2 regions of the Chryseobacterium sp. CBo1 genome follow, and region 1 is predicted to be linked to the other one. Evidence: riboswitches for the same ligand, from Rfam matches in the RefSeq annotation. Region 1 holds a riboswitch; the other holds the start of a gene.
What was found. A riboswitch is a leader RNA that binds a small molecule or an ion and turns the genes downstream of it on or off. The one in region 1 is predicted to bind cobalamin.

Region 1 (13,259 bases):
ATCTACAGAGAATCCGTTAACATTTGTAAAATTATTTTTTAGAAAATGAATTTGTTCCTGTGCTCTTGAGATCTGATCTTTTTGTTGTCTGATCGGCATTTCGAGAACTAAAGTTTTCAAACCTGTCATAGCACAAAGCGTCGATACCACACCGGAATCAACACCACCCGAAACTCCAATGACATATCCTTTTACTCCTGCTTTTTGAGCATAATCTTTTAGCCAGCTTACAATATGATCTATTATTTGTTGTGTCTGCATTGTATATTTTTAATGTTTAAAATTTTCTTTTTTTAGCTCATACCAAAAACAAATTCCATCCGGCTCGGTAAATTCACCCTTATTTTCGAAACCGAGTTTTGTGAGAGTTTTATTGGAAGCGATATTTTCTGAATGCGCATTGGCATAAATTGCATCTGCGTTCAAATCATTAAAACCAAACTCAAGGGAAGCTTTTCCTGATTCAAAAGCATAACCTTTTCCCCATGTTTCCGGAAGAAATCGATAACCGAGATCATAAAAATTCTTATATCCGTTGATTTCTGCAATGTGCAGTTTTAAACCGCTCCAGCCAACAAGAAGTCCGCTTTCTTTTTCGATGGCAGCAAGTCTTCCAAAACCATTATCTTCATATTGCTGCATGATCATTTTCACCACTTCTTTCGACTCTTCAGCTTTTGTAAGTGGTGCTATTCCGATATATTTCATTACTTTAGGATCAGAATCAAGCAGAAAAAGACGTTCATAGTCCTCTTCCACAAACTTCCTTAGAATCAGTCTTTCGGTTTCAATATAGATATTCATGTGTGGTTTGTGTTTTTAAAGTTTTTAATATAACTTTCATAGCTACAAAAAAATCCTTTTTCAGTATAAGTTTATATTTATATCCTTATTTTTGTACACTTAAATTTCATGTAAAAATAATGAAGATTTTTAGAATTGCAGCACTTTCATGCTTTTTAGTTTTAAGTTTAAATTCTTGTAAAAAAGAAAAGGAAACAGATTGGAAAGTAGAAATAAAAAATCCGGCCGAAAAAGTAGAGCTTACCGATATTTCGAAAGAGTTTTATGATGTAAATGTTCCGTTAGAGCAGTTTAAGGCTAAATTTCCGTGGTTTCAGGGGACGGTTTCTGATGAAGATTTCGCAAAAAACAGAGTGAACCCGGATGAAGTGAAAATTTATAAAGAAGCAATTTCAAAAATTGATCACACGAAACTTAAAAAAGAACTCGAAGATCTGTTTACCCATATTAAATATTACTTTCCCAATTTTAAAACTCCAAAAGTATATTTGTTTTCATCTTCATTACAGATGGTTCAGGAACCACTTTTGTATGACGATAAAACCAATTTCCTTTTTATCGATATAAGCGGATTTATGGGAAACAATAATCCAAATTACAAAGGATTGGAAAGTTATTTTCAAAAATCGATGAACCCGAACAATATTGTTCCTAAAGTTTCTAAGCTTTTTGCTGAGCAGATTGTTCCTTTTTCTACAGATCATCAGAAATTTATTGATCTCTTGGTATACAACGGAAAAATGATGCTGTTGCAGGATGCTTTTCTACCGGAAACTCCGGATTACCTGAAAATGGATTACGATAAAAAGCAATACGATTGGGCGGTTGCAAACGAAGCCAATATTTATAATTATTTCGTTGAAAATAACTTGATTTTTGGAGACGATCACCGTTTGGTAGACCGTTTCATTAATCCGGGACCATTTTCAAAGTTTTATACTGAAATTGATAACGAATCTTCACCGATGGTTGGAGTTTTTACCGGATGGCAGATCTGCAAAGAATATTTTAAAAAGAATCCTGAAACCAAACTGACGGACTTCCTTAAAATGGACGCCACAGAAATTTTTAATAAAGCAGGATACAAACCGAAATTAGAAGAATAATAAAGCTGGATGTTTGATGATGGAAGCTGGAAGTTAGCCGAAGCTATTAAATATTGAGAATAAACAAAATAGAAAATAGAAAAATGAGAAAGACTCAGATAACGATAGATGTTGAGCTGGATGAAAATCATATCCCGGAAGTAATGACCTGGAATGCTCAGGATGGAGGAGTAGAAAAAGAAGAAACAAAAGCAGTAATGATCTCAGTGTGGGACGAAAAAGCAGCAGAAGCTTTAAGAATCGATCTTTGGACAAAAGATATGCCGGTAGATCAGATGAAAATGTTTATGCATCAGATTTTCGTGTCTATGGGAAATACGTATCAGCGTGCAACCGGCGAAGAAGATGTTGCCGAATGGATCGAACAGATGGCGGAAGAATTTGCGATTAAATCTGCAATAAAAATGTAAAATGCTGGATGCTGGAAGTTAGATGTTGGAAGTTTACAAAGACATCCAGCATCCATCATCCAGCTTCGAACCAAAAATATAAAACAATGAATTTCAATACAAAAGTGATACACGGCGGACAGCATCACGAATCTGCGACAGGTTCTGTAAACGTTCCGGTTTTTTTAACATCTACATTCGCACAAAAATCTCCGGGAGTACATTCCGGTTACGAATATTCAAGAGCTGCAAACCCTACAAGACAGGCTTTAGAAGACTCTTTGGCAAGCATCGAAAACGGAGCAAGAGGCTTAGCTTTCGGTTCTGGTTTGGCTGCGATCGACTGTGTTTTAAAACTATTAAATCCAGGTGATGAGGTTGTTTCAGTGGACGATTTATATGGTGGAACATACAGAATGTTTACCAGACTTTTTGAAAAATATCAGTTGAAATTTACGTTCGTGAATTTTGATGATGCTTCTAAAATTGCCGATGTCATTACAGATAAAACAAAATTAATCTGGGTGGAAACGCCAACGAATCCATTGATGAAATTGGTGGATATTAAGGCAGTCGTAGAAATTGCAAAAGGAAAGGATATTTTGGTGGCAGTAGACAATACATTTGCAACACCATATCTTCAAAGACCAATCGATTTGGGAGCGGATATTGTTATGCATTCTGCTACGAAATATTTGGGAGGTCACTCCGATGTTATTGCGGGAGCTTTGGTGGCAAAAGATGCTGAGTTAGGAGAAAAACTTCATTTCATTCAGTTTGCAAGCGGTGGAATTTTAGGATCTCACGATTCTTATCTGGTGTTGAGAGGTATTAAAACTTTGGCTTTAAGAGTTCAGAGACATTCAGAAAACGGAATGGCCGTGGCAAAATATCTTGAATCTCATCCTGCGGTTGCTCAGGTAATTTACCCTGGATTGGAATCTCACCCGCAATATGAACTGGCAAAATCTCAGATGAAAGATTTTGGAGGAATGGTTTCTTTCACGTTTAAATCAGGTAAAAAAGAGGATGCAATTAAGTTTTTAGAGAAAGTAAGAGTATTTACTTTAGCGGAATCTTTGGGTGGAGTAGAGTCTTTGGCCAATCATCCTGCTTTGATGACTCACGCTTCAATTCCTGCTGAGAAGCGTGCAGAATTAGGAATTACAGATGACCTTGTTCGTCTAAGTGTTGGAATCGAGGATGCAGAAGATTTAATAGCAGATTTGGAAAAAGCTTTTTCCTAATAATAAATTTAAGCATCCGTTTTTATAGCGGATGTTTATTTTTTAATTTAGCCTTAATGAAAAATACAAGAAAAGTAACAATTGAAGATTTAAATCAATTATCTGAATTATTTGACCAATACAGAATTTTTTACCATAAAGATTCCGATATTCCTGCAGCTGAACAATTTTTGAAAGAGAGAATAGAAAACAAAGATTCTGAAATTTTTGTGGCTGAAAAGGATGATGAATTAGTTGGTTTCGTTCAGTTATATCCGTTATTTTCTTCAACAAGAATGAAGCGTTACTGGTTGCTGAATGATTTATTTGTGAATGATAATTTTCGCGGAAAAGGTTTTTCAAAAGAATTAATTGAAGAAGCTAAAGAATTGGCAAAATCTACCGATGCTTGTGGAGTTCTTCTTGAAACCGGGAAATCCAATGATATTGGAAATAAGCTGTATCCTAGTTGTGGATTCGAAATTTATGATGAAGTAAATTTCTATGAGTGGACGAATAAAATTCAGTGAAATGTCAATCGTCAATTGTGAATTTTCTCACAATTATAATTTATAACTTATAACTAAAAACATGACTGATTTTCAAAAATACATCCAAAGATATTTAGATTTAATTCCATCAGAAAAATGGTTGGAAGAGCTGAAAAAATCTGAAGAAAAAACGGTTCAGATTTATTCTAATCTTACTGAAGAACAGTCTCTTTTTGCTTATGCGGAAGCAAAATGGACTTTGAAAGAATTGCTTTTGCATTTGTCTGATACCGAAAGGGTTTTTCAATACAGAATTTTGGCGATTGCAAGAGGAGAAGAAAAGAATTTGCCGGGTTTTGATGAAGAAAATTACGCAAAAAACTCTTTTGCCAATGAAAGAAGTTTAGAATCTTTATTAGAGGAATATCAATCAATTAGAAAATCTTCTCAAATTTTATTGGAAACTGTAAATTCTTCAGCTTTAAAAAATATTGGAATAGCCAACGGAAATCAAATCTCGCCCGAAACGATTGGAAAATTAATTGTTGGTCACAATATTCATCATTTGAATGTGATTGAAGAAAGATATTTACCGAATTTGTAATGTGATCAAATAAATATAAATTATTTTATCAATAGGAACGGGCTTTAGCCCGTTTTTTTATTAAAGTATTCAATTGGCTTTAGCCAAACCTAAAAAGAAATTTATATTTTTGACAAAACAACACAAATGTCTTTCATTAAGATTTATATTCATATCGTTTCTCAACGAGAAATAGAATACCTTTTCTAAATACTTCAGAATTAAGAATCAAAACTTGGAAACATATCAAAGAAAATGCTGTTGAAAAAGAAATTTATTTGGATATGGTCAATGGCTACACGGATCATTGTCACTGCTTAATTTCTTTAGGATCAAACCAAAATATTGAAAAGATTGTTCAATTATTAAAAGGAGAATCTTTTTATTGGATTAACAAAAATCAGCTAACAAAAGAAAAATTTGCTTGGCAAGATGAATATTTTGCAGTTTCGGTTTCTGAATCTATGGTTGAATCGGTGCGGAATTATATTAAAAATCAGGAAATTCATCATAAAAAGAAATCATTCACGGAAGAATATCAAGAATTTATTGATAAATATAATTTTAAAATGTAAGCTTTGGCTAAAGCCAAATGAATGCTTAATTTTGAAGGCGGGCTAAAGCCCGCCCCTATTGAATATGGAAAATATCATACAAATACTAAAATCCGGCGGAACAATACTTTACCCAACAGACACAATTTGGGGAATAGGTTGTGACGCAACAAACATAGACGCCATCAATAAAATTTTCGAGATCAAGAAACGCGAAAAAAACAAATCCATGATTATTTTGGTGGAAAATGAGAAACGATTACAGGATTTGGTTGACGTTCCGGAAATGGCTTGGGAAATAATCGATTTAAGCGAAAAACCGGTAACGATTGTTTATGAAAACCCGAGAGGCTTACCGAAAGAATTATTGGCAGATGACGGAAGTATAGGAATTCGTCTGGTGAAAAATGATTTTTGTAAAAAACTAATTACCAAATTGAATAAGCCTTTGGTTTCAACTTCCGCTAATTTCAGTGGCGAAAAAAGTCCCTTGAAATTTTCAAATATTTCTCAGGAAATGATTGATTTAGTGGATTATGCAGTGGAAGAAAACAGGGAAGTGGTTTCAAAATATTCTGGTTCTTCAGTCATTAAAATTTGGAGTGATAACAGAATAAAAGTTCTTCGAGAATAAAAGAAAAGATTTTAATTATCTTTGCAAACTATTCAACCATTAAGAAGTCGGAAATTTAATTTTAAACTTAAAAAATCTGATTTCTTAATGGTTTTACGTTAGTTATGCTTGAATTTACATCATGCATCTGACATCCAACATCTAATAATTAAAAAGAAATGTTCATTAATTTAAATCAAAATAAAAATCTAAAACTTTTCAAAATAATTTCTGAAGTAGCAGCCGGAAATAATCAGTCTGTGTACATTGTGGGCGGTTATGTTCGGGATTTGCTGATGAAAAGAAAAGCTTCTACGGATATTGATTTTGTGACTGAACAAAGCGGAATCGAACTTGCACAAAACGTAGGAAAAGAAATCGATCCCAAAATGAAGGTTTCGGTTTTTAAAACATACGGAACAGCCATGATCAGATACAAAGATCTTGAGCTGGAATTTGTGGGTGCTAGAAAAGAAAGTTATACAGAAGACAGCCGCAAACCGGAAGTGGAAGGAGGAACGATTGAAGATGACCAAAAAAGAAGAGATTTTACCATCAATGCAATGGCGATTTCTTTAAATAAAGACAATTTCGGAGAATTAATCGATCCTTTCAACGGAATTGATGATCTGGAAAAAGGAATTTTGAGAACACCTTTAGAACCGGCACAAACCTATTCCGACGATCCGTTGAGAATGATGAGAGCGGTTCGCTTTGCATCGACTTTAAATTTTAAGATTGAAGACAATTCATTGGAGGCGATTAAACAGGAATCCGAAAGAATCAAGATTGTTTCAATGGAAAGAATTATGGTTGAATTTAATAAAATCATGCTTTCTCAAAAACCCTCAATAGGTTTGAAATTAATGGAACAGACAGGATTGATGAAATTAATTATTCCTGAATTAATCGATCTGAAAGGTGTAGAAGAAGTAGAAGGACAAACGCATAAAGATAATTTTTACCATACTTTGGAAGTGGTGGATAATATTTCTGAAAATACTGATAATCTTTGGCTTCGCTGGTCTGCATTGCTTCACGACATCGGAAAAGCTCCGACAAAAAAATTCGTGGAAGGAACAGGCTGGACTTTCCATGGACATGAGTTTTTAGGTTCAAAAATGGTAAAGACATTGTTTCAAAGGTTGAAATTGCCATTGGGGTCGGATATGAAGTATGTTCAGAAAATGGTGAAGCTTTCTTCCCGCCCAATTGCTCTGATTACCGATGATGCTTCGGATTCTGCATTGAGAAGACTGCTTTTTGATGCCGGAGAAGATATGGAAGACCTGTTCACTCTTTGTAAAGCCGATATTACTACCAAAAACTCAAGGAAACAGGAGAAATTCAAGAAGAATTTCGAATATGTTGCGGTGAAAATAAAAGAAGTTGAAGAAAAAGACCAGGTAAGAAATTTTCAGCCGCCGATTTCAGGGGAAGAAATTATGCAGATGTTTAATTTAAAGCCGGGCAGAGAAATAGGAATTTTAAAGGAAAAAGTAAAAGAAGCTATTCTTGAAGGTGAGATTGGAAATGACAGTGAAGAAGCTAAAAAATTTGTGATCGCGGAAGCAGAAAAATTAGGTTTGACTTTAGCTTAAAACAAAATACATAACAAAAAATGCGGTTTCTTTTGAAACCGCATTTTTATTTTGGATAAAAAATTCTGAGATTAATAATTTTTATAAACCGAAGTCGCTCCTATCCCGGCTGTAAACTTGCTGATTACTGTTCCTGCGGTTGTATAAACTGTGATTTCGCTTGGTGCAGTAAACTTCTTCACATCAGATACAAAAATCCTTCCTTCAATAACGCTAAATCCGTAAACCGCAAAGTTGGGATCGGTTTCAGCCGTAGTGAAAAGAGGACTAGGAACAGTAGTGGAGTTCATATCCATTGAGTAGATTTTGTTTAAAGAGCTGAAATAATATCTTCCGCCGTCAACTTGTATATTTCTACCATTTGCGATACCTGTAAGCGTAGTCGTTTTTGTAATAGTTCCTGCAGGTGAAATTTGATAGATGTAAGAATCTGTAGCAGTTCCTGCAATTGTATAAACACTTCCGTTGGAAGAGATTGTTTTGCTGATATCCCCGTTAGGAACTGTAATAACCGTTCCGTCAATTGTGTTGCTTGTGGTATTGATTTTAGTAATAGTGTTACCAAATCCGTAAGAAGCATTTTGTACAAAGATTGTTCCACCGGCTTCCACAACATTTTCTACAGTGCTTGTTGATGCAAAATCAATTTTCTTTACGAAAGAATTATCAGATAATTTATAGACACCTACATATTTAGCACCTCCGTACTGATCGTTAGAAATATAAAGATTTCCGTTTGCTACAGCCATATAACGAGGATTGTTAATCTGCGCTGTAATTTCTCCCGTTTTTTTGAACGTTACTCGGTCTACAATTGTAATTTTATTTGAGTTGTTCAATAAAAGATAAGCTTTATCTCCATTGATAACCATTGTCTGAAGAACGTCTCCTAAATTTTCGTTATTTTTTACTTTATAGATTTCATTTTGCATCAGACTCAAATCTTTTGTAACAAAAGTAACATCTGCATTTGGTGTTTGAAATTTACCTTCATTGGTAATAAATAGTCCGTTGTTATACGTTATTTCCGGAATGATTTCTTCGTAATCTGACGTACAAGAAACCGAAAATAGAAGGACGAATCCGAAAATAATCTGTAATAGTCTGTTTAATTTCATAATATGATAATGTTAAAAATTTATTGTTGCATTGATACTGTAATTTCTTTTCGGAAGCGGATAATATTCTACCGTTTCATAGACCGTATTTGTAATATTGTTCACTTTAAAACCTAAAGTATATTTTTTTAAAACTGTAGCAGATATTCCCGCATTCATTACAAAATAAGGATAAATCGCATATTTTCTGCTTTCATCAGACGTGGTGTAAGTCAATCCGTTAAACATTCCCTGTGCAAAAACTCTCAAAAATTTGTACTGATAATCTATATTCGAAGAGAATTTATGCAATGGCACATACATCAGCTGTTTTTGAGTTTCCAAATCTACGGATTTTGTATAAACATATCCTGCAATAAGCTTTACAGAATGATTTTGATTGAAAGATTTTTCATAACTAAGCTGAGACTCCAAACCGTAAGACTCTACTTTTTCGGTATTAAAAGCTGCCCAATAACCCATTGCTGTCGGAAGCCAACGAATCATATTATCAATTTTAATATAATATGGAGTAAGGCTTAGTTTAAATCCAAAAACGCTAAATTCCTGATTCAAATCCGCCTGAGCCGAAGTTTCTGGTTTTAAATCTAAATTTCCTCCAGGTTCCCAGTACAAATCATTAAATGACGGGAATCTGAAGTTTTTTGATAGATTTAAATTAACCTGATACCAATTATTGGCTTTCCATTTTCCTGAAAAAGAGTAGAGAAGAGGCGAACTGATGTCTTCTATGAAATTCTGCTTGATTCCAGCCTCAAAACGAAGATTTGATGTTGCGAAATATCTTAATAAACCTGCAGCCGAACCCACATTTCTACTGGCATCTCTAAGCTCTGAAGTTCCCAACCCTTCTGCCTGGTTTTGCTGGAATTCTCCAATGACGTTGATATTCAGTTTAGGGATAATAAAATAATTGAAATCATTTTTAAAAATGTAATTCTTATTAATTCCCCCACTCGTAAAAGGCGCATTATAAACTCCGAAATACTGGAAATTATCTTCCGTATAAGCTGCTTTTAAACTGTTTGAAAATTTAGATTTATCGATGTCCCACGAAACAAGACTTCTGAAAGTCTGCGCTTCATAGCTTGTCCTATTTCCATTCTCTTCAAGAATTCTGTAGTTCTGTGTTGCATCATAAAACTGACTTTGCCAGGAAATTGTCTGGTTTTTTGCAATTTTATAAGCTGCACCTATATTGAATGTCGTATTGTAAAACTTACCGTTTCGGTTGATGTATTTTTTTTCAGGAACTTCATAATCATTTTCACTGATCGAATAATTTCCGGAAGCTTTAAAACTGAATTTATCGTTGCTGTAAGAGGCTTTCAGAAAATTATTATAAGTTCCGAACGAAGCAACTTCAGAATTGAATAATCCTTTAAAACCTTGATTAAAGCTCAGGTCATTATTCAAATGAATGCTTCCTCCAATCGCTCCGCTTCCGTAAATCACACTTCCTCCTCCGGCTTTTATTTCTACCTGATCATATCCGAAAAGTGCAATGTTGTTGATGTCGCCCTGTCCTAAAAACTGAGAATTAATGTTGATTCCGTTCCACACAAAAGCAGTGTGTTGCGCTGTTGTTCCTCTGAAAGATGGCGAAGAAACTGCTCCACGACCGTTTTCTTTAATATAAACTGACGACTGAAAACGCAGAACCTCAGAAAGATTGGATGAGTTTTTTTGTATATCTGCAGGAGACAAAGTATTCAGCGAATGAAAAAGTTTTACTTTTTTCATCTGATTGTCGAAAACATATACCGTATCGATGGTTTTTTCCTGACCAAAATACAAGGCAAAACAGGAAGAAACAGAAACTAAAATGAACGTTTTTTTTAAAATCATAACCTATTTGCCTTTCCTCCGAAAGCAATCATTTTATTAATAATTAAAATTCTGGCAGGTCTCCTGACTTTCGCTTTTCTACACCTTCCCGCTTTGGCAGTGGTTTTTTGTAGGAATTTTATATGCGATTTACAGTTGCGGGGACAGTTTGGGATTTCCACCCAATTCCCTCTTCGTTCCAATCTCCTGGAAACCAAAATTTTTGCAAATATAGTTTTTTTGAAAAGAAAGATTAAATTTTAGAGCCTGTTTAAAAATTAATAATGAGGAATTTTATGATTGATTTTCGCAAAGGCGCAAAAGTTGTTTAATTATAATATGTTTTTAAGACGCAAGGATTTTATCTTCGATAAAGTTAATCATCAGCATTATAAAAGAAAATCTTTGATTTTCTCTTTGCGCCTTAAAAACAGAGAACTTTTATCGAATCTTGCGTCTTTGCGTTTTTCTAAAACTTAAATAGGTTCATATTAAATTTAAAAATAAAATCTAAAATTCTCTATTTAAATTAAATTTTTTTAAAGCAAAATAATATGAAAATATTTTCAATCATCTGTTGTAATCGAGAAATCTGTGGTAAACTTCTACAAAAACGTCCCATCAAAATAAAACGGAAGCAAATCTTTAATCGAGCTCACTTTAATTACTTCATCATTTAAATTGGAGAAATACAATTCAATATTTTCATTTTGCTTTGTTTCGTATTCAATAATGCTTTGGCGACAAGCTCCACAAGGTGGAATCGGAGGATTTTTCTCTGAAAATTCTTTAGGTCCGCCTACCACAAAAATCTTTTTTATTTTTTCGTGAGGAAAATTGGCACCGATCCAGAATAAAGCAGTTCTTTCAGCACAAAGTCCGGAAGGAAAAGCGGCGTTTTCCTGATTGTTTCCTGTGAAAATTTCACCATTTTGTAAAAGAACGGCACATCCTACAAAAAAACTAGAATAAGGCGCATAAGCACTTTCTCTTGCCAGAATTGCTTTTTCAAAAAGGCTGTTTTCAACTTCATTAAGTTCATTCCTGCCTTTGAAATGTTCGTAATTGATCTTTATATCTTTTTTCATTTTTTCTGCGTAAAAAAGGGCATAAAAGTAAACTATTTTGGTGAAGCTGGCAATATCTTTGTTACGATAGTAAATTGTAATTTTAAACTTTAAAAAAATAAACTCAATGTTATATTCACCAATAAAATTCAGAAATGTAGAGCTGAAAAACCGTTGGGTAATGTCACCGATGTGTATGTACTCCTGCGAAAATGGTTTAGCCAATGATTTTCACTTTGTTCATTACGGAAGCCGTGCTCAAGGCGGAACCGGGCTTCTCATCGTAGAAGCAACGGGAGTAGAGCCCAAAGGAAGAATTACCAATCACTGCATGGGAATCTGGAATGACGAACAGGCAGAAAAACTGCAGAAAATTGTTGAATTTGTTCACCAGAATTCGGAAAGCAGAATAGGAATTCAATTGGCTCATGCAGGAAGAAAAGGGTCTACCTGGGAAAATAAACAAATATCTTTGGAAGAAGGCTGGGAAACTTTAGCGCCGAGCCCTATTCCTTATCATCCTTCCGAAAGAATTCCACATGAACTGACGGTAGAAGAAATTAGAGAACAGGTTCAGAATTTTAAGAATGCTGCAAGAAGAGCGGTAAAAGCAGGTTTTGATGTGATTGAAATTCATGCAGCTCATGGTTATCTCGTGCATCAGTTTTTGTCACCACTTTCCAATGTAAGAACAGACGAATACGGTGGAAGTTTTGAGAATAGAATTAAATTTTTAATTGAAATCGTAGATGCGGTAAATGAAGAACTGAACGAGAATGTTGCTTTATTTGTAAGAATTTCCGGAACGGAATATGCCGAAAACGGTTGGGATATTAATGAAAGTGTAGAACTTGCAAAAATTTTGAAAAATCATCAAGTTGATTTGGTAGATGTTTCCAGTGGCGGAAATATTCACGGAGCAAAGATTTCTGTTTTTGATGGTTATCAGGTTCCTTTCTCATCTGCAGTAAAAAATCAGGCGAACGTAAAAACAGGAGCTGTCGGTTTAATAAAAAGTAATAATCAGGCAGAAGAAATTTTACAGAATGGTGAAGCTGATCTGATATTTGTAGCAAGAGAAATTTTAAGAAATCCTTATCTGGCGGTACAGGGATCATTTGAGATGAACGAGGAATGTTTTTTTCCACATCAGTACCTGAGAGCGAAAATTTCTTCTTAATTTTAGGCTGATTTAAAAAAAGCAACAATGCAGATAGAAGATTTCATGCTTCCTTGTCCCAGTAAAAAGTTTTTGGGAATAGAATGTTTCGGCTGCGGAACCCAGAGAGCTATCGTTCTGGTATTTGAAGGGAAATTCGCTGAGGCTTTTCATATGTTCCCGGCGGTGTACACATTATTGCTGTTTTTTTGCTTTGTAGGACTCAATTTTATCGATAAAAAAAGAAATTATGGTCAGATTATGATTTTTTTAGCAATAATTAATTCACTGATTATGGTTTTTTCTTATTTTTATAAACATTTTTTCGCAATATAAACTAAACATTAAAAAAATAAATTATGAATCAACAAAAGTTACCTAATGCTACGGCGGTACTTGTTTTAGGAATTGTTTCAATCGTCGGATGCTGTTGTTACGGTATTTTAGGAGTAATTGCAGGGATTATCGGGCTTGTACTTTATAAGAAAGACAACCAGCTATACCAAAGCAATCCTACATTATATTCAGATTACAACAACCTGAATACAGGTAGAATTCTTTGTATCATCGGTTTGGTGATCAGTGTTCTTTATCTTATTCTGAATGTTGTATTGATTGCCGTTTTCGGTTGGGATACACTTTCAGACCAACAACTGATGCAGGAGCGTATGAGAGAATTGATGGGACAGTAAAATTTAAATTTACTATAATTAAAGATCGC
Region 2 (19,223 bases), on a different contig from region 1:
GTATTCGTTTACAATAGAGTAAGTAGGGGAGTTCACTTCATCTTCACTGCCAAGATTTTTCAATAAAAACTGAGTGAAAGTAGTTTTACCAGCCCCTAAATTTCCTTTTAATAAAAGAATATTGTGTTTCAGTTCGGGTAAAATTGAGTTTACGACATTTTGCCAGTCGCTGATGTTTTTAATTTCGAAATACATGAAATTTATTTAAGACTACAAAATTAATAAAACCTTTTAGCTATAAATAAATTTTAAAACAGAATTATTAATTGTTTGAGTTTTTTAAATACAGCTGATATAACTGTTCAGTTCTTTTCTTGGCATTTTCAGGATTTCTATTTCGGTTATTTTTTAAAGGTTTTTCATATAATGCGAAAACTTCTGCAACTTCAATAGGTTTTAAATTTTCAACTGGTTTATTGAATAAAGATTTTGAAACACTGTCAATTCCCTCTCTATTTTCTAAAAAATCAAAACTGCTTAAATTAAAGTTTAAACATTCATTTTGGCTAAAATTATGTTCTATATATCGTGTCACAAGGATGTAATCAAGTGCAGATAGATTTTTGATATTTAATTGAGGCATAATTTTATGCGTCATTTGATAACAAGGGCAATCTTTTTGAGAATAGGAATTAAGAAGAAAGTTCCACGAATTTTTTGATAACGAATTTTTGTAAATAGTATTGTAAAAGCTGGTTATGTTTTGCGGAAGACTTTTATTAGTTTTTAAATTATTAGTTATCATTCTTTTTGCATCTATATTTAAGATATAATTTCCGCCAAATCCTAGATATAAAATAAACAGAGAAATTAATGTAAGAAACAGAAAAAATATTCTTTTGAGATATTTCATTATTAAATTATTTTACTTCAATAAACACATCTCCTTCCGCAAGATTTGCCTTTACACTGCTGTTTCCACAAGCTTCCCAAACCATTGGATTTGTATCTGAAATAGGATAGCTTTGAAGTATGTTCTGCTTCTTAATTATATTTTGAAGTGAAAAAGTATCATCAAAATAAATTAAAAAATCTCCTGTTTCCTGAGGAATGAGTTTAACTTCATATCGAAAAAGTTTTGATCCCGTATCTTCTGTTGCAGAGTTATACAGCATAGAGTTAGGGCAGTTTACATAATTATCGATCTGAAAATCTTTTGATATAATTTTAAATTTATCGAGCGAATATTTTAAATTATAAGCACTCTGATTTTTTAATAACTTAGAAGCAGAAATCATGAAAAGTGGATTTCCTTCCATTTTCACCGAATCTTTTGAAACCACATTAAATCCTTTTACAGAAACACGACCGTAAATGGTAATGGTATCATTTACATGATATACTTTCGAATTATCTAAACTGATTTTTATTTTATTCGGTACTACTTCAATATCTTCCTCATGAAAGCCTGAACAATCTGTAGACATCAAAAGGTGAAGACTCAAAATAAAAACTAAAACAGAATAAATTTTCTTCATTTATTTTTTTTGCTAAAAATACACTAAAAAACAATGACTTAAACTGAAATTTTTGCAATTAGATGTAAATTAGCTTGAGCTCAAAATCATTTCATTATTTTTGCAGTATGATTTCCAAACAGACGATCGATAAAATATTTTCAACAATCCGCGTAGAAGAGATTGTTGGTGAATATGTGCAGCTGAAAAGAGCGGGATCAAATTTTAAAGGTTTGAGTCCGTTTCATGAAGAAAAGTCGCCGAGTTTTGTAGTTTCTCCAAGTAAGCAGATTTGGAAAGATTTTTCAACCGGAAAAGGAGGTACAGCGATTTCTTTTTTAATGGAAATCGAAAATTTCACCTATCCTGAGGCACTTCGCCACGCTGCCAAAAAATACGGAATCGAAATTGAAGAAGACCAGCGTGAATTTTCAGAGGAAGCAAAAAATGCCCAATCTGAAAGAGATTTGCTTTATAAAATTCATGAAGTAGCGAACGATTTTTTTCAGAATATTCTTTGGGAAAACGAAGAGGGTAGAGCAATCGGACTTTCGTATTTCAGAGAGCGTGAACTGAAAGATGATATCATCAGAAAGTTCCAGCTTGGTTTTTCGCCCGAAAAGAAAAATGCTTTTACAGAATTTGCGATTGAAAAAGGTTATACCAAAGAAGTTTTAGAGAAATCTGGACTTTCTATTTTTCCTGAAAATGCTCCGAATGGAATCGACCGTTTCCGTGAAAGAGTTATGTTCCCGATTCACAGTTTTTCGGGAAGGGTTTTAGGTTTTGGCGCAAGAATTCTTAAGAATAATATTAAAACTGCCAAATATCTCAACTCACCTGAAACCGAGATTTATCATAAATCGAATGTTCTTTATGGCTTAAATCAAAGCAAACAGGCAATTTCAAGAAAAAATGTCTGTCTTTTGGTGGAAGGTTATATGGATGTAATTTCACTTCATATGTCCGGAATTGAGAATGTTGTCGCAAGTTCGGGAACTTCTTTAACGACGGAACAAATTAAACTTATAAAAAGGCTTACGGAAAATGTAACGATTCTTTTTGATGGTGATAATGCAGGAATAAAAGCGAGTTTCAGAAGTATCGATATGCTTTTAACGGAAGGAATGAACATCAGAGTGCTGCTTTTTCCTGATGGTGACGATCCGGATTCTTTTGCCCGAAAACATCCGCAGGAATATGTGGAGAAATTCATCGAAAATCAGGCGATGGATTTTATTGATTTTAAAGCGGAAATTCTTTTAAAAGAAGTCGGAAATGACCCGATCAAGAAAGCTGAAGCAATCAGGGATATTGTAAAATCGGTTTCTTTTGTTCAGAATGCTTTGAAAAAGGAAGTTTATCTAAAAGAAGTTTCCACAAAATTCGGACTGTCGGAGCAGAGTTTATTTAATGAACTTGATATTCAGAAACAGATTACCCAAAATCAGACTCAGAAAGCTCAGGCAAAAGCGGAAGAAAAACCGATTCAGCTGAAAGTTTCCGATGAGCCTGTTTCAGAATTAGATTTAATTCTTTTTCCTGTAACAAAACTCGAAAATGATTTAATAAAACATATTCTGAATTATGGTGACATGATTCTTCATCGAACTACACCCGACAATCAAAAGTATGACATCACGGTGATTGAAGAGATTCTGCATCATTTCGAAGAAGATAACTATGAGTTTCAGGTTGAAATCAATAAAGAAATTGTAAGGCACATCAAAGAAGGGATTGACAATGAAGAGCTCCGCAAAGGAAGTTTCTTTTTTACCTTGATGGATGAAGAAATAAGCTCTGCAGCCGCCAATTCGATGAATATCTACAATGATCTTCAGGACTGGACGACCAGAAATATTGATGCACCCAATTATGGTGATAAAATGCCTGAACAGGTTGCCGGAGATATCCTGATTCACAAATTTAGATACGTTAATTTTCTGATTGCCAAATTCACAAAAGAACTTTCTGAAATTCCCGATCCGGAATTCTATTTTGCGGCGATAAAAAAAATACAGATGCTTTCTGAAGTTCGTGTAGAGCTTGCCAAAATTCTGGATTATTCTGCAATTACGGGTATTTACACTTACAAATAACTCTAACTTTTTAATTTTAAAAGCTTAAAATCGGACAAAAAGTCTTATAAATTTTTAGGAATAAAAGTTGTAATTTAGAGTTTAAATAAATTTTAAAAATACCAATAGAAATATGGACATTAAAAAAGAATTCAGAGATTTTTCTACAAAACATTTAGGAAACAACGGTTTGGTAACCGATCAGTATATGGGAATGTTCAACCCAACCAATCTTACACCTTACATCATGGAAGAAAGAAGATTGAACGTTGCACAGATGGACGTTTTCTCTCGTCTAATGATGGACAGAATTATTTTCTTAGGAACAGGGATTGATGATCAGGTTGCAAACATCGTTACTGCTCAGTTGCTATTCTTAGAAAGTGCTGATCCTTCGAAAGACATTCAGATCTACATCAATTCTCCAGGAGGAAGTGTTTATGCTGGTTTAGGAATTTACGATACCATGCAGATTATTAAGCCGGATGTTGCTACAATCTGTACCGGTATTGCCGCTTCAATGGGAGCTGTTTTATTGGTTGCAGGTGAAAAAGGGAAACGTTCTGCGCTGAAACACTCAAGAGTGATGATTCACCAACCTTCCGGTGGAGCTCAAGGTGTTGCTTCTGATATGGAAATCAATTTGAGAGAGATGTTGAAGCTTAAAAAAGAGCTTTACGATATCATTTCAGATCATTCGGGACAGACTTACGAGTGGGTTGAAAAAGCTTCAGACAGAGATTACTGGATGACTTCTACGGAAGCGAAAGAGTTTGGAATGGTAGATGAAGTTCTCCAAAGATCTAAAGAAAAATAGTTTTTCTTCGGTTTAAAAATAAGTTTCGGCGCGCCCTTTGGGCGCGCCGAAACTGTTTAATGATGATTCTTTAGAATTATTTTTTGATAATTTTATGAGTTGTTGTTGATTTGTCGGTTTTAATTTCAACCCAATAAACTCCTTTCTGTAAATTCTGAATATTGATTTTTTTATTCTGGGTATTCATTACTTTTTGCCCGGAAACCGAGTAGATGTTGATGTCTTTAATAGTATCCTTTGTTTCGATAACGATAAAGTTGCTTGCAGGATTCGGATAAATTTTAAATTTTTCCTTCACGACATCTGAAACGCTTAGTGTAACGTTTGCTTCCGTTGGGGTAAAAGGTCTTCTTGTTCCGAAGCTTAATCCGAACCAATCGTTATTATTTAAAATAACTGTGGAAAGATTGGTGTTGGTTTTCCAGTTGGATAAATTGCTTCCTTTATACAGTTTCCATGAATCTGTTCCGTTTGCTGTTCCTGAAAAAGAATTTAGAGATAGAGCTGAAACCTGATTTGCTATTGAAGTGTAATTAAATGAACTTGTTTGCGCATCAATGAGCTGTAAAGCCTGTTCAGCCGTGATCGTTCCGTTGTATTGAATTCCGAAAACAAAGGAATTGGCATTTCCGTTTGAATCATTAGTTCCAAAATCTACAACAACTAAACTTTTATTGGAACCTGAACCAATCCAGTTGGTGATCTGAGAAGAATTGTACCATAAAGAACTGTATGCTGGAATTGGCATTGCAGGAGCTTGAGCGGTAGGATTACTAAAACCGTAACTTGCTCCATACCATTTTCCGTCTGAAAGGGTTCCACTGTTCATCCATCCCACTGTTGACCAGCTGTTGGTATCATTTCCTACCCATAAACTCCACCAGTCAGGAGATGATTGTGCGGTGTGATCATTGAAGGTTACTTTGTCAAGAAATCCATTATTAAAAGTCAAATTATAATCAAACGCAGGTTCTGCATTTTTTATCATTTGAAGCATTTGTGGTCCGGTAGGATTTTGTCCGGGATTGAATCTTATACCCCATGCATAAGATCTGTCATCTGTTCCGTCTTTAAAATCTGCTACAAAGTAAGCAGTCTGAGAACCTGTTCCTACAAAAAACTTTACATCATTTGCGGTAAATTGTGCGAAACAAAATCCAACAATAAGAGTAAATATAAAACTTAATATTTTTGGCATTTTAATCTTATTTAATGATTAATTTTTCTGAGAAACTATTGTTTTTACCGGAGATTTTCACAACATAAACTCCTTTAGAAAGTGCAGTTACATCAATTCCGTTTTGAGTGTATTGAGTGTTGATAATCATTCTTCCGTTAACATCATAAACCTGAATATTTCCTGAATTTAAGCCTTGAACAAAGAATCTGTTACTTGTAGGATTTGGATATAATGATAATTTAGAAGCTTTTGTGTTTTCAACTGTTGAAAGTGAAGCACTATTGTAAGCAATAATTTGATTAGGTAAAGAAGTTACCGTGAAAGTATTTTGTAAAGTACCCTGCAAATTGTAGGCATAAATTTTCCCGGGAGCAATATATCCGGAAGGATCTGCTGCGTAAATGGTATTATTCACAACATTAAATCCGTATGCGGTACCATAACTGTTTACGGTAATCGGCGTAACGGCTATTGGTTGAGTATTAATTGATGGCGAAGCAATCGGTGTTTTGTAGATAGAAGCTTCATTCATGTAGTAAATATTTGTTCCGTCGGTGTCCATATAAGATGGTTTTACCCCTACAGGAAATGTTGTGCTTGAAGCGGTACTTTGAGTGTTTGTGTTATATACCGTAAGTGTTCCGAAAGATGAAGCAGAATAAGGATCTCCCGAACTCATAATGTACAGTAAATTATCTTTTTCAAAAATACTGTTCGGTGAGTCTCCTACATTTACCTGTGATTCTACACTATTGGTTGTAGTGTTGATGACATCCATAAACTGGTTGAGTCCGTAACCTCCTTTCAGTAAAACATATAATTTGTTGTTTTTGCTGAAGATTTTTTCAGGACCATTTCCTACAGGAATATTGGCTTCGTGAGCGTACGTATTCAGGTCATAAACCGCCACATAGTTTGCCATGTTGTTGTTTCCCCAATTGGTAACATAAAATTTATTTCCGCTGAATGCGATGTATCTTGGATTGGCAACATTTGTTGAAATCGTAGTAATCAAAGAAAAATCAGATTTGTTGATGACTTTGATCGTATTGGAAATATTGAGAACCACAAAAATCTTATCGCCAAAAATTTTAATGTCCTGCGCCGTATCGCCTAACGTTGCATTATTATTTTTAAGCTTAAAATAGTTGTTGGTAACAACCGACTGATTGTTGATGAACGAAATTTCAGCAGTATTGCTTCCTGCTCCGCCCTCGTTAAGAACAAGAATTCCTTCAGTTTGTGCATTGGCAAAAAAGACTACAAATGCAAGAATAAGAAAATAGATTTTCTTCATGATATAATTTAAATTAAAGTTTTATTCCCGAAACTTCACTGCAGGACAAAACATTCATGAAAAAAATATCCGAAGATTTGATCTCATAAACTTTTATTCCCGAAAGTTGAAATTCATCTAAGGCAGGTCTCCTGGCTTGCATCTTATTATAACCTTCCCAAACCTGAGTTCAGTGGTGTCTTTATAATAATTTGATTAGCTTACAGTTGCGGGTACAGCTCAAGAATTATGTTACTTCACTTGATTCCCTATTAATGAACGCTATGGTTCAACCTTAAACTTCTGCAAAGATATTATTTAAATTTTGATTGTTATTTTATTAATAATTCAATGATCTTTAAATTAATATAGATAATTGTTGTTTTTTGAATGTCTATTTTGATAAATAAATTAAAAAAGACATACCAAACGATATGTCTTTACTATTTTTAATATGAATTAAATCTTAATTGAAACCTTCAATAATTTTTGAGAAATCTTCCAGTTTCAAAGCAGCACCGCCGATAAGACCACCGTCAATATCCGGTTGAGAGAAAATTTCTTTTGCATTATCAGGTTTTACCGAACCTCCGTAAAGAATCGAAATTTCGTCAGCAACTTCTTTTCCGTATTTTTCAGCAATAATTCCTCTGATGTGTGCATGAATTTCCTGCGCCTGTTCCGGAGTTGCAGTTTCTCCCGTTCCGATTGCCCAAACCGGTTCGTAGGCGATTACCACTTTCTTGATTTCTTCAGCAGAAAGGGTAAAAAGGGCTTTTTCAGTCTGAGTTTTTACTACGTCAAAATGTTGTCCGGCTTTTCTTTGCTCTAAAGTTTCACCGTTACAGTAAACAGGAATTAGACCTTTATCTAAAGCCAGTTTTACTTTTTTGTTGCAGCTTTCGTCGGTTTCTCCGTGGTATTGTCTTCTTTCAGAATGACCGATTAAAGATCCTGTTGCATCGATCGATTCAAGCATATCTGCAGAAAGTTCACCAGTGTAAGCTCCGCTTTCAAATTCGCTCATATCCTGAGAAAAAACTCCGATTTCGTCTTTCTCAAAAATATCTTTAGCCATCATTAAATACAGTGAAGGCGGTGCGATCCAGACTTCGCAATTGGCAGTGTTGCTGTTTTTATAGCTTAGTAATTGAATCATTAATTGCTGAGCATCAATTACATTTTTGTTCATTTTCCAGTTTCCTGCAACTATTTTTCTTCTCATAGTTTTATATTATCTTTTTGTTTCTTTTGTTTTTATTTAAACATTAAATTTTATTTAAACGCAATGCTCGCAAAGTTCTTTTTAGCTCCTTGAAAATATTTTTCGTTCACAAAGGCGTTTCACTCAGCTATGTTCGCAATTAGCCTTTGCTGAACGAAGTGCCTTTGCGAACGAAATAATGATTACTATCTAATTTACTTTGCGAACGTTGCGTTAAAAATAAGTCTTAATTGTAATTTTAACTCGTTTTTACTATTTATTAATTCCCTCCAGTTTAAACATGAAAGCATATTCCAAAGCAATATCTTTCAGGTAATCAAATCTTCCGGAAGCTCCACCATGACCATAATCCATATCTGTTTTTAAGAATAAAACATTCTTATCGGTTTTCAGATCTCTTAATTTGGCTACCCATTTTGCAGGCTCGAAATATTGTACCTGAGAATCATGCAAGCCTGTTGTTACCAATAAATTAGGATAGTTTTTTTTCTCAATATTTTCGTACGGAGAATACGATTTCATGTAATCGTATGCTTCTTTGTTATTAGGATTTCCCCATTCATCGTATTCGTTTGTTGTCAAAGGAATACTTTCATCCAACATTGTATTGATGACATCCACAAACGGAACCTGTGCAATTGCGCCATTCCAAAGTTCTGGTTTCATATTCACAACAGCTCCCATCAAAAGTCCTCCCGCACTTCCTCCTTGTGCGTACAAATGTTTTGGAGAAGTATATTTTTCTTTTACTAAATATTCTCCGGCTTCGATGAAATCGGTAAATGTGTTTTTCTTTTTCATCATTTTGCCGTCTTCATACCATTGTCTTCCCATTTCCTGACCCCCGCGAATGTGAGCAATTGCAAAGGCAAAACCACGGTTTAGAAGACTAAGCCTTGTACTGCTGAAAGTGGCATCCATCGAGTTTCCGTAAGAACCATAAGCATAAAGTAGGAGCGGGCTGTTTCCGTCTTTTTTATACCCTTTTTTATAAACGATGGAAATTGGAATTTTTGTGCCGTCTTTTGCTGTTGCAAAAAGCCTTTCGGTTACATAATTGTCTTTATTGTAGCCGCCTAAAATTTCTTGTTGCTTTAGTAAAGTTCTTTTTCCTGTTTTTAAATCCTGTTCAAATTGCGAACTTGGTGTAATCATCGAAGTATAACCAAATCTGAAATTATCGGTATTATATTCAGGGTTTCCTGAAGGGTATACGGTATATGCTGGTTCATCGAATTTCAGAAATTCCTTTTTATTGGTTTTTCTGTCAAAAATAACCAATTGAGAAAGCCCGTTTTGTCTTTCACTGAAGACCAGATAATTTTTAAACTCACTAATTCCTTCCATCAAAACATCTTTTCTGTGCGGAATAAAATCTTTCCAGTTTTCAACGCCTGTTTTATCCAAAGGAGTTTCCATTACCTTGAAATTCAGTGCGTCTTTGTTGGTTGTGATCAAAAACTTATCCTCCAAAGGCGTTACATCATACAAAACATCCTTCATTCTCGGCTGAAAAACTTTGAAAGCTGCTTTCGGTTCATCGGCGCTTAAATAAAGTGTTTCCGAAGAAGTTGTAGCGCCTGAATAAATCATGATGAACTTTTCGTTCTTAGATTTTCCTACGCCAATGTAATTGCTTTTATCTTTTTCTTCGTAAACCATTGCATCTTTCGACGGATCAGTACCTAAAGAATGTCTGAAAATTTTCTCCGTTAAAAGCGTTTCAGGATTTTTTCCGGTGTAGAAAATGGTTTTGTTGTCATTTGCCCAGGTTGCAGAACCCGTAGTGTTTTTAATTCCTAAATCGGTTGTTTTCCCCGTATTAAGGTCTTTTAAAAACAATTTATACTGTCTTCTTGAAACATCATCGACCCCGTAAATCATTTTAGAATTATCAGGACTGATGCTGAAACCCGATGCAGAGTAATATGCATGTCCTTCCGCAAGCTGATCTACATCAAGCAGTATTTCTTCAGGCGCATTGAGATTGCCCTTTTTTCTGCAATATTTGAAGTATTGTTTTCCGGTTTCAGTTCTCGTATAGTAATAATAGCCTTTTCTTAAAACAGGTACAGATTCGTCTTTTTCTTTAATTCTTGCCTTCATCTCCTTAAAGAGATTCTCTCTGAATGGCTCAGTATCTTTCATCATTCCTTCCCAGTAAGAGTTTTCAGATTTCAGATAATCTACAACCTGTGTAGAGTCTTTTCCTTTTTTAAAATAGTCGATCATCCAGTAATAAGGATCATTTACCTTATCACCGTGAATTTCACGAACATGTTGTTTTTTTTCGGCAACCGGAGCATTAAGATCCGGAAATATCTGAGACTGGAACATCGCTGTACTCATAACTAATAAGGAGAAATAAATTTTTTTCATTTTATATATTTGGTTTTTTAGTACTAATTTAAATTCCAAAGATTCTTCAGAAGCTTATAAAATGTATGTTCTTCATCGGTCACAATGTTATCTGCTTTGATAAGCGATTTTGCAAATTCAGCAAATTTTACACGTTCATCTTCCGTAGAATCGTCTAAAAAACAACGTGCATGGAATTCAAAATGATCTTTCCATTCTTCAGGCTGAAGCAATGCGATGGTTTCCAATTCGTTGTCCAAATTCATCTTAAAAGGAAATTCGTCAGCAAGATATTGCTGTACCAACATTCCTTCTTCGGGAGCAAATTCTCCGTCAACAGATGAAAGAATCATTAACAAGTGATACCCGGCAATAGGCTTATTTGATTTATGCATTTTTTTTAGATTTAAAATTCCAGATTCAATATTTAAAATTGACAATTCACCATTTCACAATTAACTAAAATTAGTTAACATAGTTTTTTGCAGGCTTTTTGTCAACAATTTTTCCTTTTTCCAATGTTAAAACAAACGGGTTGCTTCTTGCAATGGTTTTAATGGCAGTTCCGTCCATCATTGCATTTTTAATGGTTTTAAAAGTGCTTTGTTCGGTAGAAACTCCATAGATCACAGCTCCTTTTTGAGTATTTACTTTAGCTTCCACTTTCTTGAGTAATTCCGGCGAAACATCTTTGGGATGATAAGCAAATACAATTACTGCTTTTGGTGCATTGATGATTTCGTCAGTTAAGTCAACTCCGGTCGGATCTTCGATTTTAAATTTTACAATCTCAGATTTATAACCTTCTTTTACGAGAACAGATTCATTTTTACCTTCTTCAATTTTCCATGGCGAACCTTCTTCCCAATACTCTGTTTTATTGACGTAATCATCCTGATTTACCTTTAAAACTTTCCCTGTTTTAGAATTTTTCAAAGTATAAAAAGTTTTGTATTCAGAAGGATTTTTATTGATTTTAGCTTTCTCTGCTTTCAAGTCTGTTCCGATTTTATAATCACGGAAATCGATAATCGGCTCATTGATGATTCCCATCGACATAATAACAATCATGATTCCACAGAAAACTCCCAAAGCAACTGATTTAAATTTATTGCTTTCAGGCTTATTGTTTTCTCCATAAGGATCTTTTTTGCTGAATTCTTTTCTGTATAAAACAAAAAGAATGATTAAACCAACCAAAAGAACAACGTCTTTCACGAAGCTTTCCCAAGGTGTAAATTTAATCGCATCTCCGAAACATCCGCAATCTGTGACAACATTGAAATATGCCGAATAGAAAGTTAAAAATCCGAAGAAAACACACAACGCAATCAATGCTGAAAGCGTGAATTTCAGTTTTAGTTTTAATAACAATAAAAAGCCAAGAAACAATTCCAGCACCACCACAATGATTGAAAATAGCAGGGCAAATTTTTCAAGAAACGGCATATTAAAAACCGAAGGTGAAAAATATTCTTCCATTTTAAAGGAAAAACCTACCAAGTCCACAGCTTTTACAAAACCTGAAGCGATGAAAATGATGGCAATAATGATACGTAATAAACCTTTGATCATACGATTGTTTTTATTTTGGTTGATGTGTTTGTTCAGAAAATTTTATCAGACAGAAAACGGCATAATTCAGCATGTCAAAATAATTGGCATCCAAACCTTCGGAAACTAATGTTTTTCCCTCATTGTCTTCAATCTGTTTGGTTCTCAGTACTTTTTGGTAAATCAAATCGGTGATGGATGAAATTCTCATATCTCTCCAAGCTTCGCCGTAATCATGATTTTTCTTTTCCATTAAAGCCTGAGCTTCAGCAGAATATTTGTCGTAAAGATTTAAAATTTCTTCAGGATTTTCATTAAAATCATTAGAAAGACCTTTCTCCAGCTGAATCAGCCCGATAATTGAGTAATTGACGATAGCAATAAATTCTCCTTCTTCGCTTTCGTCAATCATTTTAACGTCGGTCATCTGTAGTGTACGGATTCTGTTGACTTTAATGTAGATCTGATCGGTAATCGAACTTGGCCGCAAAACTCGCCATGCTGCACCGTAATCATGCATTTTTTTACTGAAAAGATCACGACATTCACTGATAACTTTACCGAACTGTTCTGAAGTTTTTGACATAAATTTGCTTAATCTTTCAAATATACAAATTTTTAGGTTTTTGAGGGGGAATTTGAAGTTTGAGAGTTGTAGAGTGATAGAGTTTACGTGTTTTGAAAAGTATTTTGATTAATTTTACAGCAATAAAATTTGACCGATTTAAATGTTCATAAATAACTCCTCCGGATTAAACTCAAACTCTCAAACTCTAAAATTCTCCCACTCAATAAACTGCAACGGAAGATTGGTTGATTTAAGCTCACCAAAAATCATGGGTATCTTAAATCTGACTCCTGATTCTTTCTCTGATGGCGGAAAATTTAATAATGGACAATCAGCGCTGAAACATGCTGAAAAATTATTGAAAGACGGAGCGGAATTTATTGACATTGGTCCGCAATCGACAAGACCGAATGCTGAATTTCTGAACAGTAATGAGGAAATCAGAAGAATAGGAACGGTGATTTCTGAAATTAAAAAGGAATTTCCCGAAGCTTTAATTTCGCTGGATACTTTTTATGCAGAAACGGTAAAATTTGGCTTTAATGAAGGAATTGATCTGGTCAATGATATTTCGGGCGGACAATTTGATGAAAATATGTTCGATGTTGTTGCTGAAACGAGACTTCCATACATTTTGATGCACGTCAATCCTTCATACGGAACGATGCATGATAAAATTAAATTTAATGATATTACACTGACGATCAATCAGTATTTCACAAAAAAAACAAACGAGCTATTACAAAAAGGAATCAAAGACATTATTCTTGATCCCGGTTTCGGATTCGGAAAAACAGTTGAAGATCAAATGAAAATGATTAAAGAAACCCAGTTTCTCGGGTTCGGAAAATTTCCTTTGCTGATTGGAATTTCGAGAAAATCTTTTATTTACAAACCTTTAGGAAAGTCGGCGTTAGAGATTAACGAAGAAACTCAGAAATTACATGTACAGGTTTTGAAACAAGGTGCGAAAATTTTAAGAGTTCACGATGTTGCAGAAGCGAAGAAAAGCATTTTGAAGTGGGAGAGTGGTTGTGTCGGAGAGTCTTAGAGTATTCTGATGAAGATTTACTCTAAAACTCACAAACTCTCAAGCCCTCCAACTCAATTCAGGTTCGTCAGTTTATCAGAAAATTGTTTTGAAAATTCTTTTCGGTCTTCCTCAAGTTTTTCAGCATTTGAAGGGAGAATGTAATTGAAAAGAATCTTTTCTTCATTATCTAAAAAAATGATTTCTTTTTCTTCACCATCAATCATTTGGGAGAAAACCGACCACATTGATGTGTCTTTTAATTTTAATAATTCAAAAAACTGTTCTGCTTTTATTTCTATTTTTTTCATTTCTTTAGAATTACTTATTATTTATTGCTCATTACTGATGTTAAAATTCGAGAAGTTTTAATTTAAACTGTACCGCAAAATTCTGTTTAAAATTCGTGGTTGTGTAATATCCGACTCTGTAAAACAACCCAAGATTGAAATAAGATGAAAGGAAATTATTCCACTCCAGACCGACTTCCTGATAAAGGTGATCCAGCTTCCTGAATCTGAAATCATGATATTCGGGATGTTTCATATCGCCAATCGTTCCTCTAAGCACAAAATCAAAACTTGTAACATTCTGACCAATGCTTTTGAAGTAAAAAGGCAGTTTGTGGGTAAAATAATAGGCAATAAATTTATCGTTATAGTATTTTCCGCCTTCCAGAGTGGCAAAACCGAGGTAAGAGGTGAGATTAAAATTAATATCGCGACTCGGAGAAGCCAAACCGTTCGTTGTGAAATTTTTCCAGATCGGAGCTTCACCTAAAAGAAAACCACCGTACAGACGAACTCCTGTTGTTCCCAGTCTTGTTTTGAAATTGTGAACAAACAGTGCATCAAACCGGGTATAATTAAAATCTCCACCAAAAACTCTTGCACTTTGCTCGTAATTGAAATAAAGTTCAGGATATTTCTGATCGATCAGCGATTTTCCCTGTGGTGTCATAATGTTGGTTGAGTTTGGCGAATATTTCAGTGTAACCAAAGTATTAAAATTTTCAAAAGCACCCTGTTTTCCACGGAAAGTGTAATCAAATAGGGCTTCTTCAGCATTTCTTCTGGCTGCAAAAGCCAGTGTCAAACCATTGGTAACATCATTTAAATAAGACAAAGAAGCACCTTTGTAACGGTAATATTTGTCGTTGTTAATGTTATTTCCATAGTTCATCATCCGCATTCTGAACGTCCAGAGTCTGCGGTAAAATTCTCCCGAAGAATTTACATCATCATAATACTCAATTCTGAAATAGGAATTTTTGTCGAGGGTCGTCTTCATATCAAGCCCGATCCCATATTTGAATTTATCATCACCCAAACCGTAGGCAAAATAATAATCGGGCGAAAAATACGGATCAAAATTTTCATTGAGCTTTCCTTTGAGCCCAAATCTGAAACCTTCATACAGGTTGTAATTGACGATTTCTCCAATATCAAAATCTAAATTTCCTACACGAACCTGTCCATTGATCAAACCGGTTAAAACCCTTGCTGTGCGGTCAATTTTATAAACTTTCCCCAAGCTGTCAATGGTTTTGTAAGTATGACTTTCCCTTGCTGATAAAGGTTCTGTCCTGTAGAAATGAAGCGTTTTTCCGTCAGTGTTTTTCACAGAAAAAGAATAGCCTTTAAAATCATCAGGGTTTTCTTCGATAGGAGAGGTGTAGTTAAAATATTTTGAATAGAGATAAGCATACGTCCCGAAACTGCTCTTTTTTTCTTTCTCTTTTTCAGGATTTTCATTGTCCTGACCCATCATCATTCTACTCATTCGAAGTTTTACGTTTTCTTCGGATAAAAACCATTTATTGTTGAAAAAAATCCATGTACTGGTTATATTTCCTTCGTTTTTTTCTTTGCTTATGCTTTCGATTTTTTTGATTCCGTACGTTTCGGTGTCGATATAAATGGTTCCGCTGAATTTTCTTTTCTTCATCGGTTTTTTGTAGTTCACTTCACGAAAACGAATCACATACGTCTGTCTTCCGTCAACTTCAATGCTGTCAGTAAGGAAAAAACGATAAAGACCACGATTTTCCTGTTTGATTTGGTTTGGGATTTTGTTTCGGTTACTCTGCAAGGCAATCATTTCGTAGATGGGTTGTTTAAGTCCGGAAATCCTGTTGTCGAGAATATTTATTTTTTCACCGTATTTTTTAGAATACAAAAATTCCTGAGCTCTTTCCCAAAGAAAAAGCTTGCTGTTGGCGAAAATCTTTTTGGCCGAAATATCTTTTAGAGAATCTTCTTTTTTACTTTTTTTAAATAATCCTAAATTATTGGTAAAAACATTGTTAAATGCCGTAATACTATCCTGATCAATATCCAATGAAACCTTTTCGTAGGATTTATAAGCATAAGAATCGAGACTTTCGGGGGAATTGCTTTTAAAAAGTTTATCAACTTTTCTGAGGATTTCCAAAGCTCGTGGATCACTTTTATCCTCAAGAATTACCGTTTCTATAGCATGGGTTTGAGATGAAGTTTTAGTAAGCATCACTTTCGTCTGATCTTCAACCAAAGTGCTTTCTTTATAAAAACCTGGAGCTTCAATCTGAATATTTCTGCATTTTGTTTTGAATTCCAAAAAGCCTTCAGTATTGGTTTTGCCCAAAATTTTATTATCACACGAAACAGTTGCGTTTGTAATAGGAGTGTGGTCTGCATCATTATAAACAGAAACTTTTGATTGTGAAAAACCAAATATAAATGCCCATAAAAATATAAAACCCAGACTCCTTTTCATACAGAAATTCTCAGTTCAAAATTACTATTATTTCTTGTGTTGAGAAAGTTTTAAAATGAACTTATCTTCAATACAAAATCAAAAATCCCGGGAATTTCCGGGACTATAATTTCTGCGAAAAATACAATTTATAAATTAGCTTCTTCTTTAGTAATGGTAATTTCTTTTAATACTTTACCGCTTTTATCAGTGTATAGATATTTAATATGATTAATTCCTAAAACTGAAGTTTGCGAAAACACCTGTCTGATTTGCCCTGACTGCAGCATTGCTTCTTTCATGGCTTTTTCTGTTCCCTCGATTGCTAAAGCAGTTTTGAAGCTGTCGGGAACTTCACAAGTATAAACTAAATTGTTCTCTGCATCGGCTTTGATGCTGGTAATTTTTGTACCTGTTGAAGGGTCTTCAATCGGAAGATTTTTATTAAATGATTCAAGAATGCTGTTCAGTTGGTCACTGTTTGGCTTATCACCTTTTGCAATGGCTTTAAAATCTACATCTTTTGATAAATTTTTATTATCGATGGCTTTATCTAAAAGAACCTGTGCGTTTTTACCATATACTTTGATATTGAATTTCACGCCGCTGTCGAAAAGTTCTTTTCCTAATTTTTCACTTTTAATCGCCTGTCCGATAAGGTCTGGAAGTGCACTGGTTACAAGATCGCTTTCCATTTCGCCTTTTTCGTAATCTGTTTCAACCGAAATATCGACCTGATCCTGAGAAACGGCCGTAGCTTTGGTTGCTTTGATTTTATTATTTGCGATCATGTTCGATGAGCGGTTGTACATATCCACAAAATCCTGAACCTTGTCTTTTTTTGTCTGACATGCCATTAACAGCATTGAAGCCATTAAAACAAAGAGTAATTTTTTCATATAATAATATTTTAGAAAAGATAGTAAAAAAACAGAAGCAATACTACTTCTGTTTAAACTTTTTAGTAATTATATTAATAATTTATTCTTACCAGCATGTTTGTCATTCCGGAGGAATCTAAACTAATTTATTTTCAGTGTGTAGAGATTCCTACGGAAATCTATGATTCGACGTAGTCAATGACAAAATAACTGCTGATTTTAGTATTATGCTTAAAGAGGGACATTCATATAAAGATTAATTCAAAACATTAAACCTTAGTTTAATCCCAAAATTATCTTTAAACTCAGACGTTTGATAGTGTCCTAATCTGTAAGAAAAGCCTACGCCGAAATTTCTTCCCAGAAAACGGTTCCAGATGATTCCGACTTCCTGATAATAATGATCCAGAACCTGAAAATCGAACTGATGATCGCTACGGTTTTTAAAATCTCCGATGGCAGATTGGTATTCAACCTCAAGATTGGAATATCTTGATCCGAAGGTTTTAAATCTGAAAGGTAAATATTGTGAAATTTTAAAACCAACAAATTTATCCGCATAAAAAGTTCCTGCAGGCATTGTTGTAAATCCTAGATTGGATGGCGTGTTGATATTCTGATACCACTTATCCGGACTTCCGTCTCTATGACCTGCGATTTCAAAGTTTTTCCAGATCGGAGCTGTTCCCGAAGAAAGCCCACCGAACAATTTGATATTTGTGTAGCCTAATTTTGATCTAAACTGATGAATGATCAATGCATCTAATCTGTGATAATCCAAATCGCCGCCTAAAGCGTTAAATCCTTTTTCAAAATTCATAAATATCTGTGGAAATGCCTTTTCGTAAGTATATTTTCCGGTTGGTGTCATAATATTTTTATCATTCGGAGCGAACTTTAAAGATAAAGTGGCACTTGTATTGTCGAAACTGTTGCCTAAATTTTTGTACTGATAATCAAAAACAGCAGACTGTTTTTCTTTATTTAAGCTCAATTTCATGCTTAAAGAATTCGAAATATCATAAAGATAAGACGCTCCCCATTTTTGGTTTTTATAGAAATTAGCATTGTGAATATCAAGATTCAAATCATTAATTCTGGTCATCATATCCCACATATTGTTGCTAAATCTTCCTGCAGCAAATACGTCATCCACATAATCTATCCTGAAAACAGAAGTTCTTTTATCTGATAATTTTACGTCTAAACCTAGGCCGTATTTCCAGGTATGATCCTTAAACCCGTACCCAAAATAGCCATCCGGAGAAAATGTTTTACTGAATCTCTCATTCAGCTTCAGACCTGCTCCCAAACGCACACCTTGGTATTTATCGTAGCTGAAAAGTTTAGTAATATCGAAATCAATCATTTTGTAGCGCAGATTTCCTCTCATTAATTGGGTTAAAAAGCTTAGTTTTTTCTCGAAGTCATGTTTTTGTACAAAACTGTCGATTTTGGTGTAGGTTGCGCTTTCTCTTGCAGTTAGACTGTCGGTTCTGTACTGATCGAGAAGACTTCCGTCAGAATTTTTCATTTCCAGAGAATAACCTTTGAACTCTGACGCTTTTTGCTCTTCATTAATGTTAAAATCAAAAAAACGGTTTTTAACATATAAATAATTTCCGAATTTTTTTCTGTTGTATTTTGCGGTTTGTCCGGATTTTATACTGTCTTTTTTTGATGTATTGAAACTTTGGCTTCCCATTTTGACTTTAATGTCTTCATAGTCTAAAAACCATTTTCCATTTACAGGTTTCCAAACAGAAACAATGTCGCCTTCGTTTTGTTTCTTGTTTTGGCTTTCAAATTTTTTCAAGGCATAAGTATCGGAATCGATATATATTTTTCCGTTAAATTTTCGGGGATTTTGCTTCTTTTTGTCTGTGATTTCCTTGAATTTGATAACAAAAGTTTTTCTTCCGTCCAGCTGCAACGTATCAGAAAGATAAAAATTAAACAATTTTCTGTTTTCCGGTCGAAGCTGTCTCGGAACACGATCCAGATTAGAAATGTTGATCGCTAAAGCTTCATAGATCGGATTTTTGAAACCGGACATTCTGTTG

Region 2: linked by a shared signal. The riboswitch ahead of BA768_RS13125 (YncE family protein) and the one ahead of BA768_RS14390 (TonB-dependent receptor plug domain-containing protein) in region 1 are both predicted to bind cobalamin.

The regions. Positions count from the first base shown of each region.
Region 1 covers NZ_MAUH01000029.1:1,668-14,926, forward strand. Annotated here, with positions in the region: gene nadE (NAD(+) synthase) at 1-261, opposite strand, end outside; gene BA768_RS14340 (GNAT family N-acetyltransferase) at 271-804, opposite strand; gene BA768_RS14345 (gliding motility protein GldB) at 924-1,910, shown strand; gene gldC (gliding motility protein GldC) at 1,994-2,320, shown strand; gene BA768_RS14355 (cystathionine gamma-synthase) at 2,329-3,546, shown strand; gene BA768_RS14360 (GNAT family N-acetyltransferase) at 3,603-4,055, shown strand; gene BA768_RS14365 (DinB family protein) at 4,117-4,620, shown strand; gene BA768_RS14370 (transposase) at 4,827-5,174, shown strand; gene BA768_RS14375 (L-threonylcarbamoyladenylate synthase) at 5,239-5,787, shown strand; gene BA768_RS14380 (CCA tRNA nucleotidyltransferase) at 5,946-7,367, shown strand; gene BA768_RS14385 (YncE family protein) at 7,439-8,485, opposite strand; gene BA768_RS14390 (TonB-dependent receptor plug domain-containing protein) at 8,498-10,333, opposite strand; cobalamin riboswitch at 10,369-10,546, opposite strand; gene BA768_RS14395 (cytidine deaminase) at 10,918-11,400, opposite strand; gene namA (NADPH dehydrogenase NamA) at 11,507-12,559, shown strand; gene BA768_RS14405 (DUF2752 domain-containing protein) at 12,587-12,874, shown strand; gene BA768_RS14410 (CCC motif membrane protein) at 12,898-13,230, shown strand.
Region 2 covers NZ_MAUH01000023.1:102,588-121,810, reverse strand. Annotated here, with positions in the region: gene tsaE (tRNA (adenosine(37)-N6)-threonylcarbamoyltransferase complex ATPase subunit type 1 TsaE) at 1-195, opposite strand, end outside; gene BA768_RS13150 (transglycosylase domain-containing protein) at 263-853, opposite strand; gene BA768_RS13145 (hypothetical protein) at 861-1,478, opposite strand; gene dnaG (DNA primase) at 1,586-3,556, shown strand; gene clpP (ATP-dependent Clp endopeptidase proteolytic subunit ClpP) at 3,669-4,352, shown strand; gene BA768_RS13130 (T9SS type A sorting domain-containing protein) at 4,429-5,550, opposite strand; gene BA768_RS13125 (YncE family protein) at 5,558-6,829, opposite strand; cobalamin riboswitch at 6,933-7,121, opposite strand; gene tpiA (triose-phosphate isomerase) at 7,275-8,033, opposite strand; gene BA768_RS13115 (S9 family peptidase) at 8,286-10,412, opposite strand; gene BA768_RS13110 (TerB family tellurite resistance protein) at 10,436-10,786, opposite strand; gene BA768_RS13105 (BT_3928 family protein) at 10,857-11,966, opposite strand; gene BA768_RS13100 (DUF1599 domain-containing protein) at 11,977-12,531, opposite strand; gene folP (dihydropteroate synthase) at 12,782-13,564, shown strand; gene BA768_RS13090 (hypothetical protein) at 13,618-13,854, opposite strand; gene BA768_RS13085 (hypothetical protein) at 13,895-16,300, opposite strand; gene BA768_RS21315 (hypothetical protein) at 16,429-17,178, opposite strand; gene BA768_RS13075 (DUF5686 family protein) at 17,417-19,223, opposite strand, start outside.